3 linked regions of the Variovorax paradoxus genome follow. The main gene of each other region encodes a partner of the protein of the gene in region 3 in a complex. Links are inferred from orthologs where the notes say so. Each region holds a gene or a part of one and is shown on either strand. Other genes may lie near its edges.

Evidence for each region.
Region 1: the proteins of holA (region 3) and dnaN are in contact, whole or in part, in a cryo-EM structure (PDB 8GIZ), measured with the Escherichia coli proteins. The link is inferred for Variovorax paradoxus from one-to-one orthologs.
Region 2: the proteins of holA (region 3) and dnaX are in contact, whole or in part, in a cryo-EM structure (PDB 8GIZ), measured with the Escherichia coli proteins. The link is inferred for Variovorax paradoxus from one-to-one orthologs.

The regions. Positions count from the first base shown.
Region 1 is NZ_CP102931.1:6,892,590-6,897,374, reverse strand. Bases 868-3,656 are described here. They hold dnaN (DNA polymerase III subunit beta), read left to right. Parts: upstream 868-1,603; coding sequence 1,604-2,710; downstream 2,711-3,656. Other genes in these bases: gyrB (DNA topoisomerase (ATP-hydrolyzing) subunit B), read left to right, coding at 2,845-3,656; dnaA (chromosomal replication initiator protein DnaA), read left to right, coding at 868-1,514. Also shown: more of dnaA, read left to right, coding at 135-867; more of gyrB, read left to right, coding at 3,657-4,785. UniProt on the Escherichia coli protein: Confers DNA tethering and processivity to DNA polymerases and other proteins. Acts as a clamp, forming a ring around DNA (a reaction catalyzed by the clamp-loading complex) which diffuses in an ATP-independent manner freely and bidirectionally along dsDNA.
Region 2 is NZ_CP102931.1:3,683,962-3,688,945, reverse strand. The notes cover bases 1,161-4,148. They hold dnaX (DNA polymerase III subunit gamma/tau), read left to right. Parts: upstream 1,161-1,727; coding sequence 1,728-3,569; downstream 3,570-4,148. Other genes in these bases: recR (recombination mediator RecR), read left to right, coding at 3,973-4,148; NWF24_RS17405 (YbaB/EbfC family nucleoid-associated protein), read left to right, coding at 3,623-3,955; NWF24_RS17420 (TIGR03862 family flavoprotein), read left to right, coding at 1,161-1,364. Also shown: NWF24_RS17425 (UvrD-helicase domain-containing protein), read left to right, coding at 1-129; more of NWF24_RS17420, read left to right, coding at 126-1,160; more of recR, read left to right, coding at 4,149-4,563; NWF24_RS17395 (ABC transporter substrate-binding protein), read left to right, coding at 4,740-4,984. UniProt on the Escherichia coli protein: Part of the beta sliding clamp loading complex, which hydrolyzes ATP to load the beta clamp onto primed DNA to form the DNA replication pre-initiation complex.
Region 3 is NZ_CP102931.1:6,257,658-6,262,485, forward strand. Bases 1,072-3,903 are described here. They hold holA (DNA polymerase III subunit delta), read right to left. Parts: upstream 3,109-3,903; coding sequence 2,035-3,108; downstream 1,072-2,034. Other genes in these bases: NWF24_RS29330 (glutamate-5-semialdehyde dehydrogenase), read right to left, coding at 1,072-1,956; NWF24_RS29340 (LPS-assembly lipoprotein LptE), read right to left, coding at 3,137-3,682; leuS (leucine--tRNA ligase), read right to left, coding at 3,694-3,903. Also shown: gshA (glutamate--cysteine ligase), read right to left, coding at 1-566; more of NWF24_RS29330, read right to left, coding at 664-1,071; more of leuS, read right to left, coding at 3,904-4,828. UniProt on the Escherichia coli protein: Part of the beta sliding clamp loading complex, which hydrolyzes ATP to load the beta clamp onto primed DNA to form the DNA replication pre-initiation complex.

The sequences.
Region 1 (4,785 bases), 630 kb from region 3 along the record:
CGGGCCTTTCGGCATACCGGCCAGCGTGTGGATAAGGTTTTGACAAGTTAGAATGCCGAGCGCCTTCCAGCAGAGAATATCCACAATACCTATACCAAAAATGCCCGAGGGTCTCATCACTTTTTCAAGCGCCCATGTCGACTGACGGCATCGGCGAAAGCCTGTGGCAGGCCTGCGTCGACCAGCTCGCGCAGGAGCTGTCCGAGCAGCAGTTCAACACCTGGATCAAGCCCCTGACAGCGCAGGTCGCTGACGACCTGTCGCGCATGACGGTGTTCGTTGCGAACCGCTTCAAGCTCGACTGGATTCGGGCCCAGTACGCCGGCAAGATCGCCGCCATGGCCGAGAAGATGTACGGCCAGCCGGTTGCCATCGAGTTAGCGCTCGCTCCGCGCGAAGTGCCCGTGCGCTCTGCACCCGTGGCCGTCATGACCGAAACGGATGTGCCGCGCGACGTGGCTGGTCCGGGCGAGGAGCCGGCCGCGGCCGGCTTCAAGAACCGCCTGAATTCCGGCCTCACTTTCGACACCCTGGTCGAGGGCACGGCCAACCGCATGGCGCGCGCCGCGGCGATGCACGTGGCTGGCATGCCTGGCCATCTTTACAACCCGCTTTTCATCTACGGCGGTGTCGGCCTGGGCAAGACCCACCTGATGCACGCCGTGGGTAACCGGCTGCTGGCCGACAAGCCGGATTCCAAAGTTCTCTACATCCACGCCGAGCAATTCGTCTCGGATGTGGTCAAAGCCTATCAGCGCAAGACTTTCGATGAGTTCAAGGAGCGCTACCACTCGCTCGATCTGTTGCTGATCGACGATGTGCAGTTCTTCGCCAACAAGGACCGGACGCAGGAAGAGTTCTTCAACGCGTTCGAGGCCCTGCTCGCCAAGAAGTCGCACATCGTGATGACCAGCGACACCTATCCGAAGGGGCTGGCGGACATCCACGAACGCCTGGTTTCGCGCTTCGATTCGGGCCTCACGGTGGCCATCGAGCCGCCCGAGCTTGAAATGCGCGTGGCCATCCTGATCAACAAGGCACGTGCCGAATCGGCCGAAATGCCGGAAGAAGTGGCCTTCTTCGTCGCCAAGAACGTGCGCTCGAATGTGCGCGAGCTCGAAGGGGCGCTGCGCAAGATCCTGGCGTATTCGCGCTTCAACCAGAAGGAGATCTCGATCGCCCTGGCGCGCGAGGCGCTGCGCGACCTGCTGTCGATCCAGAATCGGCAGATCTCCGTCGAGAATATCCAGAAGACGGTGGCCGACTACTACAAGATCAAGGTCGCCGACATGTACAGCAAGAAACGCCCGGCCAGCATTGCGCGGCCGCGGCAGATCGCGATGTACCTGGCCAAGGAGCTCACGCAGAAAAGCCTGCCGGAAATCGGTGAGCTGTTCGGTGGGCGCGACCACACGACGGTGCTGCACGCGGTGCGCAAGATCTCGGGCGAGCGCCAGCAGCTCACCGAGCTCAACCAGCAGCTCCACGTGCTCGAGCAGACGCTCAAGGGCTGACCGCCGAATGTCATCAAGGGTGCCCCTCGCGACAGCGGAGAATGGCGTCTTACAAGCTGATTCAAAGAGATAGAGAAGAGGAAGAAGACATGATCGTTTTGAAGGCAAACCAAGACAAAGTCCTCGCCGCGCTGCAGTCGGTGGCGGGCATCGTCGAGCGGCGTCACACCTTGCCGATCCTGGCGAACGTGCTGATCCGCAAGACCGGCGGCCAGCTGCAGCTGACCACCAGCGACCTCGAAATCCAGATCCGCACCACCGCCGAGCTCGGTGGCGACGAAGGCAACTTCACCACCACCATCGGCGCGCGCAAGCTGATCGACATCCTGCGCACCATGCCGGCCGACCAGACCGTGAGCCTCGAATCGAGTGCGAGCAAGCTGGTGCTCAAGGGCGGCAAGAGCCGTTTCACGCTGCAGTCGCTGCCCGCCGAAGACTTTCCGCTGGTGCAGGAAGCCGCCAATTTCGGCCCCGTGTTCAGCGTGCCGCAAAAAACGCTGAAAGACCTGCTCTCGCAGGTGTCGTTCGCCATGGCCGTGCACGACATCCGCTACTACCTGAACGGCATCCTGTTCGTTGCCGAAGGCAAGCAGCTGAGCCTGGTGGCCACCGACGGTCACCGCCTGGCGTTCTCGTCGGCCACGCTCGACGTCGAAGTGCCGCGCCAGGAAGTCATCCTGCCGCGCAAGACCGTGCTCGAAATGCAGCGCCTGCTGTCCGACGCCGAAGGCGCCATCGAGATGCAGTTCGCGAACAACCAGGCCAAGTTCAGCTTCGGCGGCATGGAGTTCGTCACCAAGCTGGTCGAGGGCAAGTTCCCCGACTACAACCGCGTCATCCCGAAGAACCACAAGAACACCGTCACGCTGGGCCGCGCGCCGCTCCTGGCCAGCCTGCAGCGCACCGCCATCCTGACCAGCGAGAAGTTCAAGGGCGTGCGCCTGAACATCGAGCCGGGCACGCTGCGCATCGCGTCGAACAACGCCGAGCAGGAAGAAGCCCAGGACGAGCTCGACATCGACTACGGCGGCGACGCCATCGAAATCGGCTTCAACGTGACCTACCTGATCGACGCGCTGTCGAACATGGACCAGGACATGGTCAAGCTGGACCTTGCCGACTCCAACAGCTCGGCCTTGTTAACCATCCCCGAGAACGCATCTTTCAAGTACGTCGTGATGCCGATGCGTATCTAGAAAACACACCACACAGCGCCTTGCGCATACAGCCCGCGGCCCTCCGCGGGTTTGCGCTTTCAAGAGGCTGCGAATTGAGCTTTTGAGAGCCCGAAATATCACGTGAATGCCGTGAGAGTTAGAGGAATATCCGAATGAGTGCTGAAGAAAACAAGCCCGACGTGCCCCACACCGAGCCCGTCTACATCCCCGAGATCGACACCGTGGCCCCCGACACCAGCTACGGCGAAGGCTCCATCACGATCCTCGAAGGGCTTGAAGCCGTGCGCAAGCGCCCCGGCATGTACATCGGCGACACCTCCGACGGCACCGGCCTGCACCACCTGGTGTTCGAAGTCGTCGACAACTCCATCGACGAGGCGCTGGCCGGCCATTGCGACGACATCGTCGTGACCATCCACAGCGACAACTCGATCTCCGTTACCGACAACGGCCGCGGCATCCCGACCGGCGTGAAGATGGACGACAAGCACGAGCCCAAGCGCTCGGCTGCGGAAATTGCGCTCACCGAACTGCACGCCGGCGGCAAGTTCAACCAGAACAGCTACAAGGTCTCGGGCGGCCTGCACGGCGTGGGCGTGAGCTGCGTGAACGCGCTGAGCGTGATGCTGCGCCTCGTGGTGCGCCGCGAAGGCAAGATCCACGAACTCGAATTCAGCCGCGGCTTCGTGCAGAACCGCCTGCTCGAGACGGTGAACGGCGTCGAAGTCTCGCCCATGAAGATCATCGGCGACACCGACAAGCGCGGCACCGAGGTGCACTTTCTGCCCGACACGCAGATCTTCAAGGAGAACTCGGACTTCCACTACGAGATCCTCAGCAAGCGCCTGCGCGAACTGAGCTTCCTGAACAACGGCGTGCGCATCCGCCTGAAGGACGAGCGCACCGGCAAGGAAGACGACTTCTCCGGCGCCGGCGGCGTGCGCGGCTTCGTGGAGTTCATCAACAAAGGCAAGACCGTCCTGCACCCGAACTCGTTCTACGCAGAGGGCGAGCGCCCGGCCGACACCTACGGCGGCATCCCCGGCACGCACATCGGCGTCGAAGTGGCGATGCAGTGGAACAGCGGCTACAACGAGCAGGTGCTGTGCTTCACCAACAACATCCCGCAGCGTGACGGCGGCACCCACCTCACCGGCCTGCGCGCCGCGATGACCCGCGTCATCAACAAGTACATCGAAGAAAACGAGTTCGCGAAGAAGGCGAAGGTCGAAGTCACCGGCGACGACATGCGCGAAGGCCTGTGCTGCGTGCTGAGCGTGAAGGTGCCCGAGCCCAAGTTCTCGAGCCAGACCAAGGACAAGCTGGTGTCCAGCGAAGTGCGCGCGCCGGTGGAAGACATCGTCGGCAAGCTGCTCACCGACTACCTGCAGGAACGCCCGAACGACGCCAAGATCATCTGCGGCAAGATCGTCGAGGCCGCCCGTGCCCGCGAAGCCGCCCGCAAGGCCCGCGAAATGACGCGCCGCAAGGGCGTGCTCGACGGCATGGGCCTGCCCGGCAAGCTGGCCGACTGCCAGGAGAAAGATCCGGCGCTGTGCGAGGTCTACCTGGTGGAGGGTGACTCCGCCGGCGGCTCCGCCAAGCAGGGCCGCGACCGGAAGTTCCAGGCCATCCTGCCGCTGCGCGGCAAGATCCTGAACGTCGAGAAGGCACGCTACGAAAAGCTGCTCACCAGCAACGAAATTCTCACGATGATCACCGCGCTGGGCACCGGCATCGGCCGCGCTGGCGCGACCACCGCGGGCGGCGGCGCGGACGACTTCAACGTCGCCAAGCTGCGCTACCACCGCATCATCATCATGACCGACGCCGACGTCGACGGCGCCCACATCCGCACGCTGCTGCTCACCTTCTTCTACCGCCAGATGCCGGAGCTGGTCGAGCGCGGCCATATCTACATCGCGCAGCCTCCGCTGTACAAGGTGAAGGTCGGTAAGGAAGAGCAGTACCTGAAGGACGGCCCCGCGCTCGACGCCTTCCTGCTCAAGGTGGCGCTGAAAGACGCGAGCCTGCAGACCGGCGGCGCCAACTCCACCACGCTGAGCGGCGACACCCTGGGCGAGCTGGCGCGC
Region 2 (4,984 bases), 2.6 Mb from region 3 along the record:
CCCGAACGGGACGCCGCGCTGATCGCACAGATGCAGCGCTACCGCGCGGCAGTGCAACATGCCTACCCCGGTGCCACGGTGCGCGTCGCGTTCCTCACCGGGCAGGGCGAACTGGTAAATCTCGAATGACTGTTTCCCCTACCGTTGCCGTCATCGGCGGCGGACCTGCTGGCCTGATGGCAGCTGAAGTCTTGAGCGCCTCCGGTGCGCAAGTACATGTCTATGACGCGATGCCCTCGGTGGGCCGCAAGTTCTTGCTGGCCGGCCGCGGCGGGCTGAATCTCACGCACTCGGAGCCCTTCGATGTGTTCATGAGCCGCTTCGGCGAGCGCCGCGCGCAACTGGAGCCGATGCTTGCGCAATTCGGGCCGCAGCAGGTGCGCGAATGGGCGAACGGCCTGGGAATCGAAACCTTCGTGGGCACTTCGGGGCGCGTTTTCCCGACCGACATGAAGGCCGCGCCGCTGCTGCGTGCGTGGCTGCATCGGCTGCGTGCGGCGGGTGTGCAGTTTCATATGCGGCATCGTTGGGTGGGCGATGGGCCGTTCGATGCGGCTGCGTTGCGATTCTCGACACCCGCTGGCGACGTCACTGCAAAGGCCGATGCCGTGGTACTGGCGCTGGGCGGCGCAAGCTGGGCGCGCCTCGGCTCCGATGGCGCGTGGGCGCCATGGCTGCAGGCGCAGGGCGTGGAGGTGGCGCCGCTGCTACCCGCCAACTCCGGTTTCGACGGCACGGGCTGGAGCGAGCATTTCTCCAGCCGTTTTGCGGGGCAGCCCTTCAAGTCGGTCGCGATTTCTTTTACCGACGGCCAGGGGCGGCACTTTGCGCGCAAGGGCGAATTCGTTGCAACGGCCACGGGGATTGAGGGCAGCCTGATCTATGCGGCATCGGCGCTGCTGCGCGACGAGATCGCTGCAAAAGGAAGTGCGACGCTGCTGCTGGACCTGCTGCCCGACCGCAACGCCGAGCAGGTGCTGGCCGCGGTCACGCATCCCCGTGGTGCTCGCTCGCTCAGCAGCCACCTCAAGAGCCGGCTCGGGCTCGAAGGCATCAAGGCCGGCGTGCTGCACGAGGCATTGAGCCGCGAAGCGATGCAGGACGCGGCGCAACTGGCGGCCACGATCAAGGCCGTGCCCTTGAAGCTTGTCGCGACGCGCCCCATCGACGAGGCGATCAGCACGGCAGGCGGCGTGCGCTTCGACGCGCTGGATGCGCAGTTGATGGCGAACGCACTGCCCGGCGTGTTCGCGGCAGGGGAGATGCTCGATTGGGAAGCGCCGACCGGTGGCTACTTGCTGACTGCATCGATGGCCAGTGGCGCGGCGGCTGCGCGCGGTGCGATCCAGCGGCTGGGCCTGTGAAGGCCTCGCGCCGTTGGAATTTCTGTCGCTGAGAGTTTTTGCAAACCTCGTTTCATTTCGCACGGAATGAAACGAAGCCGCTGAAAAGGTTGACGAGCCTTACCCCTGGCACTGACTACGCAGTTAGGGCTGCTTGGTTCCCCACCTGACCCGGTTGGCCACTTCACCATGCAGGGAGGCCCGTCAGCACGCATTGTAACCCCCCAGGATGCGCGCACTTCGTGTCGCTTCTCCTTCCCCCCTGCTGGGGGCGACACCTGAGGCCCGGCGAAGCCGGTTCCTCGGTGTCCCACGAAAAGGCAGGCCTTTTTTGATTGCGGGGTAGGGCTGAGGGCCGGCGCCGTGCCTTTTAGAATGCCCGCAATGTCTTATCTCGTGCTCGCTCGCAAGTTCCGTCCGAAAACCTTCGGTGAGATGGTCGGTCAGGGGCATGTGGTTCAGGCGCTCGAGAACGCGTTGACCACGCAGCGCCTGCATCACGCCTATCTTTTCACCGGCACCCGGGGTGTCGGCAAGACCACGGTCTCGCGGATTCTGGCGAAGTCACTGAACTGCCAGGGGCCGGACGGGCAGGGCGGCATCACGGCCACGCCGTGCGGTGTGTGCCAGGCCTGCCGCGACATCGACTCGGGACGCTTCGTGGACTACACCGAGCTCGACGCGGCCTCGAACCGCGGCGTGGACGAGGTGCAGTCGCTGCTCGAGCAGGCGGTCTACAAGCCGGTGCAGGGGCGCTTCAAGGTCTTCATGATCGACGAAGTGCACATGCTCACGAACACCGCGTTCAACGCGATGCTGAAGACGCTCGAGGAGCCGCCCGAGTACCTCAAGTTCGTGCTGGCCACGACCGATCCGCAGAAGGTGCCGGTCACGGTGCTGTCGCGCTGCCTGCAGTTCAACCTGCGGCCGATGGCGCCCGAGACGGTGCTCGAGCACCTCACCAGCGTGCTGCAGACTGAAAACGTTCCGGCCGAGCCGCAGGCGCTGCGCCTGCTGGCGCGCGCGGCGCGCGGCTCGATGCGCGATGCGCTCTCGCTCACCGACCAGGCCATCGCCTTCGGCAACGGCGAACTGGTCGAGGCTGGCGTGCGCCAGATGCTCGGCAGCGTCGATCGCGGCCATGTGTTCCGCCTGATCGAGGCGCTGGCGCAGGGCGACGGAAAGACGGTGGTCGAGACATCGGAGGCGCTGCGCGTCGACGGCATGTCCGCCGCCTCCACGCTCGAGGAAATGACGGCGGTGCTGCAGGCCATGGCCGTGCTGCAGGCCGTGCCCTCGCGCGCGGAGTCGGCCGATTCCGCCACCGACCCCGACGCGGCAGACACCGCGCGCCTTGCCGCGCTGATGCCGGCCGACGAAACGCAACTGCTCTACAGCCTGTGCCTGCATGGCCGCGGCGAACTGGGCCTGGCCCCCGATGAGTACGCCGCGCTGACCATGGTGCTTTTGCGGCTATTGGCCTTCAAACCTTCCAACGCGGCTGCTTCGACGGCCTCCACGGAAAAAAAAACTCTGAATGAAGCTGCGGCCGTGGCGCCGGCAGCTCCGGCGCGCGCCGTGCCACCCGCTCCGGCCCCCGCGCCGGTGGCTCGCCCTCCGGTCGACGCGCCTGCTACACCCGCGCCGGCGCCCGCCCCGGTTCCCGCCGGCCATCGCCTCGCCGTGGTCGACGAACCCCGGCAGGCCGAACCCCGCCCCGGTGCTGCCGCCGAAGCACCCGCCCGGGTTGTCGGCGTGCCCATCCGCGTGCAGCCTCCGCCCAGTGCCCGCGACACGCCGCGCGCCGACGAGCCGCGCAGCACCTTCACCCCCATTCCGACCAGCGAAGACGGCGACTTCTGGTACGCCACCGTCTCCCAACTGGTCGCAGCCGAGGCCATCACCGCCCTTGCGCGCGAACTGGCGCTGCAGTCGCAGCTGGTGGGCCGCGACACCGACCAGTGGCTGCTGCGCATCGAGCGCGAAACGCTCAACCAGCCGTCCAGCCGCGAAAAGCTGACGGCTGCGCTGGGTAGCCTGGGCCACGATGTCAAGCTCGCCATCGAGATCGGCAGCGTTGTCGACAGCCCCGCGCGCCGCAACAAGCAGGCCGCCGACGAGCGCCAGCGCGTGGCCGAAGAGGCCATCCTCAGCGACCCCGAAGTGCAGGCGCTGATGCGCGACTTCGATGCGAAGATCGTCCCTGGCACGCTGAAACCAGCCTGAGCTTCCGTCTCTCTTATCCTTCACCCACTTTCCAACCAGACACAGGACCAACGATGTTCAACAAAGGACAACTGGCCGGCCTCATGAAGCAGGCGCAGGCAATGCAGGACAACCTCAAGAAGGCCCAGGAAGAGCTGGCTCACATCGAGGTCGAAGGCGAATCCGGCGCCGGTCTCGTCAAGGTCGTCATGACCTGCAAGCACGACGTCAAGCGCATCACCATCGACCCCAGCCTGCTGGCGGACGACAAGGACATGCTCGAAGACCTCGTGGCTGCCGCCTTCAACGCCGCCGTGCGCAAGGCCGAGGAAACCAGCGAGCAGAAGATGGGCAAGCTGACGGCCGGCATGCCAGGTCTCCCGCCCGGCATGAAGCTGCCGTTCTGAGCGAGCGGCCGAAGTAAATGGCAGACGCCAGTTCGCTCGACGCCTTGGTCGATGCGCTGCGCCGCCTGCCCGGTGTCGGCGTCAAGTCGGCCTCGCGCATGGCATTCCATCTGCTGCAGCACGACCGCGAGGGCGCACAGTTGCTCGCGCGCGCGTTGCAGCAGGCTGCGGGCCACGTGCGGCATTGCGAGCGCTGCAACACCTTTACCGAGGCGCCGGTCTGCAACGTCTGCCTCGACACGCGGCGCGATGCGAGCAAGCTCTGCGTGGTCGAGACGCCGGCCGACCAGGCCGCGCTCGAACGCACCGGTGCGTTCCGCGGCTATTACTTCGTGCTGATGGGCAAGCTGAGTCCGCTCGACGGCATCGGGCCGAAGGACATCGGCCTGCAGAAGCTCTTCGACCGGGCGCGCGACGGCACGGTGAGCGAGGTCATCCTCGCCACGAACTTTACGGCCGAGGGCGAGGCCACCGCGCATGTGATCGGCGAAGCGCTGAAGCAGCACGGCCTGACCGTGACACGCCTTGCGCGCGGCGTGCCGGCTGGCAGCGAGCTCGAGTACGTCGACCTCGGCACCATCGCTCATGCGCTGGTGGATCGCAGGTAGCACGGATCGATATCGCGAGACTTTTTCTGGCGCAATGACGCCCTGGCGAAGGCTTCTCGGAGAGGCCTTCGTGCTTACGTGAAAACCCGCACGGGATCACCCCGATGCAGCCGTGTGGTGCGGCCCCTAAGCTCGATTCAGTTCTTACGAGTCACAGAGCCAACGGGCAACGTTTCATGCTTCATCGCCGCACTCTCATTTCAGCTACTGCCGCCATTGCTGCTGCAACCATCGCGTTGCCGCGCGTCTTTGCGCAGCAGGCGAAGCTGGAGAAGACGAAGATCTCCATCGCGGTCGGCGGCAAGGCGGCGTTCTACTACCTGCCGCTCACCATCTCCGAGCAGCTCGGCTACTTCAAGGCCGAAGGGCTCGATGTGGAGATTTCCGATTTCGCCGGCGGCGCACGTGCATTGCAGGCGGT
Region 3 (4,828 bases):
AGGTCTTCGAGGATGCCGGGCGTTCCCGCAGAAAGCTCGTTGTTGAGCAGAATTGTGCAGGGATCGAAGTTCTTCAGGCCCAGGCGGCGCTTGCTGCGCACCACCGGTTCGAGCGTCACGGTCTCGCCGTTCGGCAGTTCGATCTTCTTGGGCGACTTGATGGCCGGGTCGATCGACCCGATGCGCACATTGAGCCCCGCCATATGAAAGATGCGCACAAGTTGCGCGACGTTGGCGAGATAAAAGGTATTTTTGGAGTGATTTTCCGGAATGACGAGCAGGTTGCGCGCTTCCGGACAGATCTTTTCGATGGCCGCCTGCGCGGCCTGCACCGCCAGTGGCAGCATCTCCTTCGTGAGATTGTTCCAGCCGCCCGGAAACAGATTCGTGTCGACCGGGGCCAGCTTGAAGCCGGCGTTGCGGATGTCGACGGCGCTGTAGAACGGCGGCGTGTGCTCCATCCACTCGAGCCGGAACCAGCGCTCGATGGCGGGCATCGAGTCGAGCACCCGCTGCTCCAGTTCGTTGATCGGGCCGGTCAGGGCGGTGACGAGATGCGGAACCATGCGGCGGCCTTGTTGGTTTTGTGCTTAAAGGTGGAGCGGAATTGTAGGATTTGGGGATGGCCGCCCCAATGACAAGACCGCACGCGGGCGCATCGGATCAGGTCCGGACTTCGCCCTGCCCGAGCACCACGTACTTGAGCGAGGTCAGTCCTTCGATGCCCACCGGACCGCGGGCGTGGAACTTGTCGGTGCTGATGCCGATTTCGGCGCCCAGCCCGAACTCGAAGCCATCTGCGAAGCGCGTGCTCGCATTGACCATCACGCTGGCCGAATCGACCTCGCGCAGGAAGCGCTGTGCGTGCACATGGTCGCGCGTAACGATGGCGTCGGTGTGATGGCTCGAATAGCGGTTGATGTGCGCAATGGCCTCGTCCACGCCGGCCACCACCTTGATGCTGATGACGGCGGCCAGGTATTCCTCGGACCAGTCGGACTCGACCGCATCGACCACCCGGGCCTTCGGATCGAGCGCCTCGTCGGCGCGCAGGATGGCAGCAGCAGCCGGGTCGCAGCGCATTTCCACGCCCTTGGCCGCGAAGATGGCGGCGATCTCGGGCAGGAAGTCGTCGGCCACGGAAGCCGACACCAGCAGGCCTTCGGCGGCGTTGCACGGGCTGTACTTCTGGGTCTTGGCGTTGTCGACGATGCGCAGCGCCATGTCGAACTCGGCCGTGTCGTCCACGTAGACGTGGCAGTTGCCGTCCAGGTGCTTGATGACCGGCACCTTGGCGTCACGGCTGATGCGCTCGATCAGCCCCTTGCCGCCGCGCGGAATGATCACGTCGACGAACTCGGGCATGGCGATCAGCTGGCCGACGGCCTCGCGGTCGGTGGTCTGCACCAGCTGCACCGCCTCGACAGGCAGGCCGGCTTCGGCCAGTGCTTCCGACACCAGCAGCGCCAGCGCCTTGTTCGACTCGATGGCTTCCGAGCCGCCGCGCAGGATGGCCGCGTTGCCGCTCTTGATGGCCAGGCTCGCCGCCTCGATGGTCACGTTGGGCCGGCTCTCGTAGATCATGCCGAACACGCCGATCGGCACGCGCATCTGGCCCACGCGAATGCCGCTGGGCTGCTGCTTCATGCCGATGATTTCACCGATCACGTCGGCCATGCCGGCGAGCTGCTCGCAACCCAGGGCCACGGTCTCGATGACCTTGGGCGTGAGCTTGAGGCGGTCGACCATCGGCGCCGAGAGACCGGCAGCGGTGGCGCGCTCCAGGTCTTTCTGATTGGCGACGGCCAGCACCGGGCCGGCTTCGCGCAGGCGCTGGGCCAGCGCCTTCAATGCTATGTTTTTGGTAGCTGCATCCGCACGGGCCATGAGGAATGCAGCGGCTTTGGCTTGCAGACCCAGTGTCTGCATGTGCTCGCTGACGTTGAACGCATTCATGTGTTCATTTTCCCACGCCGACCTGTGACCCGGCTTACATGGGCCTTTTGATGGCTCGAGCCATCGCGCCCAAGCGGATCAGGCGCGCCGAGGAGCGGCCGCCGCGCTGCTGCATGCGCGGCACAGCATCAGCGCCAGCCGCTGCAGGGCTTGCCAGCCGCTGGCGGGCCAGTCGGGCTGTTTCAGCCCCTTCACGATGCCGTCCACCACATGCGCCGCGCGCAGCAGCCGGGTCAGCATGCGGTCGTCCAGCCGCGGCAGCACGCGCTCGAAGGCGCGCTCGCGCGGGCCCCAGATACGGTTCTCGCGCAGCGCCATCGGCAGCGGGCGGCCCGAGGCCATGGCGTCCTTCACGCGCTTGAGCGCGCGGATGTCTTCGGCAATCGTGTAGTGCACAAGCACTTCGGCCTCGCCTTCGGCCTGCAGGCCGTCGAGCATGCGTGCCACACGCTGCGGATTGCCGGCCAGCACGGCTTCGGAGAGCTTGAACACGTCGTAGCGCGCCACGTTGTTGACCGCGCCTTCGACCTGCTCCCAGCTCAGCTCGCCGGCCGGATGCAGCAGTGCGAGCTTCTGGATTTCCTGGTGCGCAGCGAGCAGGTTTCCCTCCACGCGATCGGCAAAGAACTGCAGCGTGCGCTGGCCTTCGTCGCCGGGCATCACGCGCTGGCCCTGCTGACCCAGGCGCTGCGCGATCCATTGCGGCAGCGCGCTGCGCTCGATCGGGTCGACCTGGATGCTCGCGCCGTTGTTCTCCAGCGCCGAGAACCAGGCGCCGGTGCGCGTGGCCTTGTCCAGCCGCGGCAACATCACCAGCGTGAGCGTGCCGTCGTTGCCGGGCGCGGACTCGGCCATCTGCTGCAACGCCGCGCTGCCGTCCTTGCCGGGCTTGCCCGAAGGAATGCGGATCTCGACGATCTGCTTATCGGCGAACAGCGAGAGCGAGCCCCCGGCCGCGAGCACCGCGCTCCAGTCGAAGTGCGCGCCGGCCACGGTGTAAGAGCTGCGCTCGGTATAGCCCTGCGCGCGCGCGGCGGTGCGGATGGCGTCGGCCGCCTCCTGCGCGAGCAGCGGCTCGTCGCCGTGGATCGTGTAGAGCGGCTTCAGGCCCTTCTGCAGGTGGGCCCCGAGCTGGGCGCTGGCAAGTTGCATGGAAATGGAATGACCGGAGCGCGCGGGCTCAGAGTTCCTTGACGGCCGCCAGGCGGCGCATCAGCTGCTGCGCGATGTCCGACTGCATGTCGCGGAACAGCAGGTCGGCTTCGCCTTCCTTGGCCAGCGCGTTGGTTTCGTTGAAGCTCAGGTCGCGCGTCTGCGAGACGTCGGTGGCCGGCAGCAGGTCTTTGCCACCCGGCGTGCGCAGGCGGAAGCGCACCTTCAGCTGAAGCTGCAGCTCGCGCACCAGGCCGGCCGAATTGGTCGAGATCACGATGCGGTTGCGGTCCTCGCTCAGGATCTCCAGCACCACGTCGGCGGCCGGCGCCGGGGACGAACCACCGGCGGTGGTCGTGTCAGGCGTTACCACCGTCACCGTGCCGGTTGCCCGCAGCTCGCGCCGGATCTGGTTGATCATGGCCGAGTTGCCCGACACCTGCAGCGTCTTGAACGCGAAGACAGGCGCCTTGCGCAGCTCGAAACCGCAACCGGCCAGGCCGAGCGAAGCGCCCGCCGCCGTCAGTCCAAGAAGAAAGCCGCGGCGCGGCAGCGAGACATTGCGAGTGTTCATGCTTGAGTCGTTCAAAGGACCACGTTGACCAGACGGCCGGGAACCACGATCACGCGCTTGGGCGGCGCGCCTTCGGCGAAGTTGACGAAATCGTCGCAGGCGAGCGCGAGCTTCTCGATCTCGTCCTTCGATGCGCCGGCCGGCACGCTGAGCTTGCCGCGCAGCTTGCCGTTGACCTGCAGCATGAGTTCGATCTCGTCCTGCACCAGCGCTGCGACGTCGATCGCGGGCCAGGGCGCATCGAGCAGGCCGCCCAGGCCCTTGTCGTAGCCGAGTTCGTTCCACAGCTGCTGGGCGATGTGCGGCGTGGCTGGGTAAAGACAGCGCAGCAGGATGCCGAAGCCTTCGTTCACGGCGGCCAAGTCGCCCGGGGTGCCCTCGGATTTAAAGCCCTCGAGCGCGTTGAGCAGCTTCATCGTGCCCGACACCACCGTGTTGTATTGCATGCGCTGGTAGTCGTAGTCGATTTGGCGCAGCACGGTGTGCACCTCGCGGCGCAGCGCCTGAGCATTCTTGCCGTACGTCGGCGGCCCTCCCAGGGTCACAGGCTGTTCCGCCTGCGCGGCACCGAAGTTCCACACCCGGCGCAGGAAGCGGTAGCTGCCTTCGACGGCCGCGTCGTTCCACTCGAGCGTGGCTTCGGGCGGCGCGGTGAACATGGTGTACAGGCGCGCGGTGTCGGCGCCGTATTTCTCGATCAGGTCCTGCGGGTCGACGCCGTTGCGTTCACTCTTGCCCATCTTGCCGACGCCGCCGTACTCGACCTTCGTGCCGTCGGCGGTGGTGCCGCCGATGATGCGGCCCTGCGCGTCGAGCACCGTCGTGACTTCAGTCGGCGGGAAGTAGTCCTTGCCGCCCTTTTCATTGCGCTTGTAGAAGATGTGGTTGAGCACCATGCCCTGCGTCAGCAGCTTGCTGAAGGGCTCGTCGGCCTTCACCAGGCCAAGGTCGCGCATCACCTTGGTCCAGAAGCGCGCGTACAGCAGGTGAAGAATGGCGTGTTCGATGCCGCCGATGTACTGGTCCATCGGCATCCAGTAGTCGGCGCCGCCGGCCACCATGGCTTCGTCGTTCTTCGGATCGCAGTAGCGCATGAAGTACCACGACGAATCGACGAAGGTGTCCATCGTGTCGGTTTCGCGCCGC